Regions from separate parts of the Luteibacter sp. HA06 genome, predicted to be linked through region 1. Evidence: predicted binding sites of a transcription regulator. Region 1 holds the regulator's gene; the other holds the start of a gene.

The links. Region 1 encodes FliA, which starts transcription of late flagellar genes. Its sites were predicted from a motif close to TAAAGTTTNNCNNNCNNNGGCCGATAA; they were not measured.
Region 2: the regulator FliA is predicted to act here: its motif matches at 1,198-1,224, upstream of fliK (flagellar hook-length control protein FliK).

What each region holds. Positions count from the first base shown of each region.
Region 1 is NZ_JBSSDZ010000001.1:1,335,496-1,338,904, reverse strand. Features, by position in the region: gene ACVWWJ_RS05985 (protein phosphatase CheZ) at 1-504, opposite strand, end outside; gene cheY (chemotaxis response regulator CheY) at 515-916, opposite strand; gene ACVWWJ_RS05975 (RNA polymerase sigma factor FliA) at 971-1,702, opposite strand; gene ACVWWJ_RS05970 (MinD/ParA family protein) at 1,699-2,574, opposite strand; gene flhF (flagellar biosynthesis protein FlhF) at 2,637-3,409, opposite strand, start outside.
Region 2 is NZ_JBSSDZ010000001.1:1,159,051-1,162,459, forward strand. Features, by position in the region: gene fliK (flagellar hook-length control protein FliK) at 1-1,139, opposite strand, end outside; gene tgt (tRNA guanosine(34) transglycosylase Tgt) at 1,333-2,463, shown strand; gene yajC (preprotein translocase subunit YajC) at 2,610-2,954, shown strand; gene secD (protein translocase subunit SecD) at 3,016-3,409, shown strand, end outside.

The DNA of each region.
Region 1 (3,409 bases):
TTCAACCTGGGCGACACGCTGGCCGGAGAGATCCTGCCAGGACTGCGCTTCGACCATCTCACCCAGGCCGATGTCGCAGCTCTGCGCGAAATCGCCCACGCGGACGGCGAGCGCCGTAGCGTTCGGCGCAAAGGACGGATCAGCGTGATCGAGCACGAGCACTTCGTCGGCCTGCTTGGCCAGCGCCTGTGCCTGCGGACGCAGCTTGTCGCTGAAGTCGAGGGTGCGGTGCGCTGCCTGGGAGCTCATTTCGAGGACGTCGCGCAGGTGCTTACGCGCATCGCTCATGTTGCCCGGCACGCCATCGCTGGAGATGTCGGAAGCGAGGCGGCGCACCGACTCGTGGAGATCGCGCGCCAGGTGGCCCAAGGCCAGGAACAGGTGCTGTTCACGGCTGCGCAGCAGGCGGTCGAGCGCCTGTTCGAAGGCGACGCTGTCATCGGCATCGAGCAGCTCGCGCAGCTCGGGAACGACCTCGTGGCCGGCGGTAAGCATGGTGTTCATCGTCATTCCCTTAGCCCGCAGCCGCGGCGAGTCGTTCAAAGATCTTGTCGAGCTTTTCCTTCAGCGTGACCGCCGTGAATGGCTTGACCACGTAGCCGTTCACGCCGCTCTGCGCGGCGGCGATGATCTGGTCGCGATTGTTTTCCGCCGTGACCATGAGCACCGGCATCGACTTCAGCGCGGCATCCGCGCGGATGGCGCGAAGCAGGTCGATACCCGTCATGTTGGGCATGTTCCAGTCGGTCACGACCAGATCGAAGGGCTGGGCACGCAGCATCACGAGCGCCGCGGTACCGTCTTCAGCCTCCTGGATGAGGGTGTTCGTAAATCCCAGCTCGACCAGGAGGTTCCTGACGATGCGTCGCATGGTGGAGAAATCGTCCACCACGAGGATTTTCATGTTCTTGTCCAAAACTCGTCTCCGCCTGACTGCGCGTTTCTTACCGGCGACGGCACCGTAATGCCGTCAATGCTTTTCTTTCCAACCTGTCATGCGAGCGCGGAGGCGAATCAGGGCCTGGCCATGGATCTGGCACACCCGCGATTCGCTGACACCGAGTACCGCACCGATTTCCTTCAGGTTGAGCTCTTCATCGTAGTACAGCGACATCACCAGCTTCTCGCGTTCGGGCAGGCCGTCGATGGACTGCGCCAGCGCATCGCGCAAGCCGTCCTGCTCGAAGATCCCTTCCGGACCTGCGGCGTCGGGGTCTGCGACATCGATCGCTGCGCCTTCGTCGCCTTCCGGCGCCGTAAGGCTGAGCAACCGCGCGCTCGCCGCGTCGGCCAGAATCTGGTTGTATTCCATGGCGTCGATACCAAGCCGCTTCATCACCTCGGCGTCTTCGGCATCCCCACCTGTCTCATTTTCGATCTGTCTCGTTACCTCAGCCACCTCGCGCAACTTCCGATGGACGGAGCGCGGGGTCCAGTCCGTCTTGCGCAGTTCGTCCAGCATCGCGCCACGTATGCGGATACCCGCATAGGTCTCGAAACTGGCCGCGCGAGTCGGCGAGTAATTTCTTGCGGCCTCGAGCAGTCCGATCATTCCGGCCTGCATGAGGTCGTTCGCATCCACGCTCGGCGGTAGCCGGCCCATCAGGTGATAGGCGATCCGGCGGACCAGCGGTGCGTGGGTGCGCACCAGTTGATCTGCAGGAATCCGTGTGACTTCAAGGTATTCCGTCGCAACGCTCACAGTGGCAACCCTCCTCCCAGGTGGGACCGCTCGGCGAAAAAGCCGATGCGACCCTGAGCACGGGGTTCGGGTTCACCCCATGTATCGACCGACCTGGCCAGATTCTTGAATCCGACGGCAGATCGGCTGCTCGGCCAGACGTCGACCACGGCCGACTGACGGCGAATGGCCTGGCGCAGGTACTCGTCGTGCGGGACCATCCCCATGAAATCCAGGGAGACATCCAGGAACCGGTTGGCCACCCGCGAGAGCTTCTCGAAAAGCTGGCGGCCTTCCTGGGCGTGGCGAACCATGTTGGCCACGATCCGGAAGCGGTTGACGCCGAACTCGCGGCTCATGACCTTGATCAGGGCGTAGGCGTCGGTCAGCGAGGCCGGTTCGTCGCACACGACCACCACCACCTCATCGGAAGCCGCGGCGAACATGGACACGCTGTCGGAAATGCCGGCCGCGGTGTCGACGATCAGGTATTCAGGGGCGATCGGGTATTCGTCGAACGCGCGGATCACCGCGGCGTGCTCGATGTTCGGCAGCTGGGCCATGCGGCGCGCGCCCGAGGTGGCCGGAATCACTTTCAGGCCGTGCGGCGCCTGGAGGATCAGGTCCTCGATGCGGCATTCGCCCTCGAGCATGTGCCCGAGGTGACGGGTCGGCTGCAGACCCAGCAGCACGTCGATGTTCGCCATGGCGAGGTCAGCGTCGAGCAGGACGACGTCGCGTCCGCCCATGGCCAGGGCCATACCGAGATTGACCGCCACGGTGGTCTTGCCGACACCGCCCTTGCCGCCCGCGATCGCGATGCTGCGTGTGGGGCGACGGTCGTCAAGCCAGTTGAGGCCGGCGGCCTGGGTGCTATCGACGTGTGTGGTCATGAAGGAGTTCACTGCCGTGAAAGAGTGTGCGGTTGCGGTAGTCACGTTCTGCGGGTTCCCGGTCAGGCCAGCGCGGGCGCTGCCGTGCCGAAACGATCGGCAAGGATGGCGTCGTCGGGCTCCTCGTTGCGCTGCTTGAGCAACTGGGCTGCGAGGCAGACCAGCTTGCGCGCATCGGCGGAGGCGATATCTTCAGGTACGCGCTGCCCGTCGGTGGTGTAGTCCAGGGGCATCGCATGACGAATCAGTGCCGACAGTGCGCCGCCGATCAGCGGGGCCTCGTCGAGCTTGGTAAGAATGGCGGTCTGCGGCGACAGTGGCGTGTATGAGCGGATCGCATTGTCGATGGCCTGCGCCTGCGCATTGGCGGCGAGCACCAGGCAGACGCGGAGGTTCGACGTGGCGCGCAGCGTGTCGAACTGCTGCTGCAGCTTGGGATCGTTGCCGGCCATGCCGGCGGTGTCGACCAGCACGGTGTGCTTGCCGCGCAGCTGAAGAAGCACGTTGCGCAGGCTGTCGGCGTCATGGGCGTTATACACGCGCACGCCGAGCAGGCGGCCGTAGTGCTCCAGCTGCGCGCCAGCACCGATGCGGTACTGGTCGGCGCTGATCAGGGCGACGTTGGACGCACCGTGGCGGAGGACGGCGCGAGCCGCGAGCTTGGCGATCGTCGTCGTCTTGCCGACGCCGGTGGTGCCGACCAGCGCAGTGACACCGCCGCCGACCGTATCGAAGTTACGTCCGCTGGTGCGGATGTTGCGCGAGAGGATGCCCAGCGGCAGGTAACGCGCCTGCTCGGAGGTCATGCCCGGCGGCAGCTCGGCGCACAGCGCAC
Region 2 (3,409 bases), 180 kb from region 1:
GGGACGGGGAGGCCGTGCATGCAGGCGAAGTGGTCGAGCTGCAGGCCGCTCTTTTCGAGTTGCCGACGCAGCGACATGAATTCGGTTTCCAGGCGCGACACGGTCTCGCCATGCTGGGCCCACAGTCGTACCGAGACACGCGGTACGCGGAGCTGGATTTCTCCCTGCACGGCGCCGAGTGTCGGCGGGTCGATCGCAAAGCCGACAGTCCACATTCCTTCCGGATCGGACGTGCTCGGCTTGCCTTCTTCGATCCGCAACTGCAGCACGTCGTAGCCGCGCACGCCCGCCAGCGGAATCTCGATCATCCACAGCCCGGACTGGGGTTGCGACTCCAACTGGCCGATCTCGACGCGGGACAACGCCGCGCGTACATCGCCGCGTAGCTGGCCGACCAGTTCGTCGACGTTGTCTTCGGTGACCGCTGTCTCGGCGAGAACGCCGGCGCGTGGCTGGGCCACGAGGGCGCGTTGCGCGAGGGGCGGCGGTGTGTCGTTGAGGGGGCGAGCAGGCGGGGTGTCGGCACCGGGACGAGGCGCGGGTCGGGACGCCGGCAGATCGGCGAGCGCGCGACGAAGCGACATCAATGCCGCCTTGAAGTCGTCGGCGGCAGGCGTCTCTTCCTTTGGATCGGTGAGATGGGCTTCCAGGAAGGCACCGCTCTTCGCGATGGCTTCCTTCATGCCCAGTGGCGAGCTCACCTCGTCCGGTTTGCTGATCGCGGCTTCCAGGGTGGCCAGGGCGGCGCGCAACGGCGCAGGCAAGGTGCGGGCGATCGGCCGGCTGGCCAGCGCCGAGAGCACACCCAGTAACTGGGCATAACCGTTCTGCAGGGGCAACCGCTCACGCAGGCCCTGCATGGCGACCTGTTCGTCGACCTTGCCGGGCATCACCTCGAGCTGGGGCTGGGTGCCCTGAGTCAGGACACGAACCTGGAACTGCTGGGGCAGCGAAGTACCCGCTGCATCCGCCTCGACGGTCAGGCCGCCGATGTCGAGGAGCAGCTTGCCGATATCGGTCTGCCCCAGGATCCGAGCCGTCAGCAGGGTACCCACGCGCCATGTATCCGCCGCCGCGGTCGTACCGGAGACCGCGCCAGCCCAAAGCTGGGCAGCGATACTGGTCGGCTGGATGATCAAGGGCAGGTCCTCCCGAGGGCCTGGGCGAATCCGGCTGGACGCGCTCCTGTGGCTTAGGAGATCGGCGGAATCTTGCGAAACTTTAGGGCGGGGGCTGGGCCGGCTGCCGCCGGACCGCCGATGAATCGGCTCCCCCAGAGTTACGCTCTGGCTGCCGGGAGCTCCGGCGACGGGTCCACGCTAGAATAGGCGGATGACCCAGCTTCCTTTCGACCTCCTCGCCACCGATGGCGCGGCCCGGCGTGGCCGTCTCCGATTCGGCCGTGGCACCGTGGAAACCCCGGCCTTCATGCCGGTGGGCACCTATGGTTCCGTCAAGGCCATGACCCCCCGCGACGTGCTCGACACGGGCGCGGAGATCATCCTCGGCAACACCTTTCACCTGTTCCTGCGCCCCGGTCTGGAGATCGTCGGTGAATTCGGCGGCCTGCATAAGTTCATCGGCTGGGACAAGCCGATCCTTACCGATTCCGGCGGTTTCCAGGTGTTCTCGCTGGCGCACAAGCGGAAGATCACCGAGGAAGGCGTGACCTTCGCCTCGCCGGTGGACGGCTCGAAGGTGTTCCTCTCGCCCGAGGAGTCCATGCGGATTCAGAAGGTCCTGGATTCCGACGTAGCGATGATTTTCGACGAGTGCACGCCGTACCCGGCGACGGAGAAGGTCGCCTCGGACTCCATGGAGCTCAGCCTGCGCTGGGCCGAGCGCTCGCGCCAGGCCTTCGACGACCTCAAGAACCCGAATGCCCTATTCGGCATCGTCCAGGGCAGCACCTACGAAAACCTGCGCCATCGTTCGGCCGAGCGGCTGATCGAGATCGGCTTCGATGGCTACGCCGTGGGCGGTCTCGCGGTCGGTGAGCCGGAAGCCGAGCGCAACCATACGCTCGATCTGACGCTGCATATGCTGCCCAAGGACCGCCCGCGTTACCTGATGGGTGTGGGCCGGCCGGAGGACATCGTGGAGGCCGTGCGTCGCGGTGTCGACATGTTCGACTGCGTCATGCCGACCCGCAACGCCCGCAACGGTTTCCTCTTTACCCGCGAGGGCACTTTGCGCATCCGTAACGCGAAGTTATCGATGGATACCCGCGTTATCGAAGAAGATTGCGACTGCTACGCCTGCGCCAACGGCTTCAGTCGGGCCTACCTGCGCCACCTGGACCGCTGCAACGAGATCCTCGGCAGCCAGCTGGCCACCATGCACAACCTGCGTCACTACCAGCGGCTCATGGCCGGGCTGCGCAGCGCGATCGAGACCGGGACGCTGGACGATTTCGTCGCCGACTTCTATGCGGCACGGCGCAAGGCCGAGGTCGACGGCTGACCCAGCGGGCTTGCGGCCGCTACACGGCGCCCCCAAGCCTTGGCGGGGCGCGGTACATAAGCGCCGGGGTGCGTGGCATAATCCACGATCTTTTTACGTGAGCAGCCGCTTTTCCGTGGCTGTTCCATGACTTGCGAGAATTGACGATGAGCCTTCCGACCTTCGCCGCCATTGCACAGGCCGCTGCTCCCGCCGCCTCCCCCCAGGGTGGGGCACTGGGCCTCTCGCCGCTGATCATGATGGCGGTGCTGTTCGGCATCTTCTATTTCATGATGATCCGCCCGCAGATGAAGCGTCAGAAGGAGCACCGCAACCTTCTGTCCGCGCTCGCCAAGGGCGACGAAGTGGTGATGGGTGGCGGTCTCGCCGGCCGCATCGAGGACGTGGGTGAGTCTTTCGTCCGCGTGGAGATCGCCCCGGGTACCGTTGTCCAGGTCCAGAAGGGCTCGATCACCCAGGTCCTGCCGAAGGGCAGCCTCAAGAAGTCCTGAGCTTTGTCTCAATGGCGTCAGCCGCGGCCGCTTGTGGCCGCTTTTCATGGAATGGCAAGGCATGAGTGATTTTCCACGCTGGAAGTACGCGCTGGTTGTGATCGTGTTGCTGCTCGGCATCGTTTACGCGTTGCCGAACGTCTTCCCGCCGCAGCCGGCGGTGCAGATCTCGGGCAACCGCGGCGCGACGGTCGACGCAGCACTGAAGACCAAGGTCGAGGGCATCCTCGCCACGGCGAAGACGCCGGCCTCGGCGATCGATGTCGATACGAAGACCAGCCGCCTGCTGGCGCGCTTCGCCACGGCGGACGCACAGAGCAAGGCGTCTGACGCACTGCGTACGACCCTGGGCGAAACCTATACCGTCGCGCTCAACCAGGCCTCGACCGTGCCGTCGTGGCTGCAGTCGATCAACGCCTTCTCGATGCCGCTCGGCCTCGACCTTCAGGGTGGTG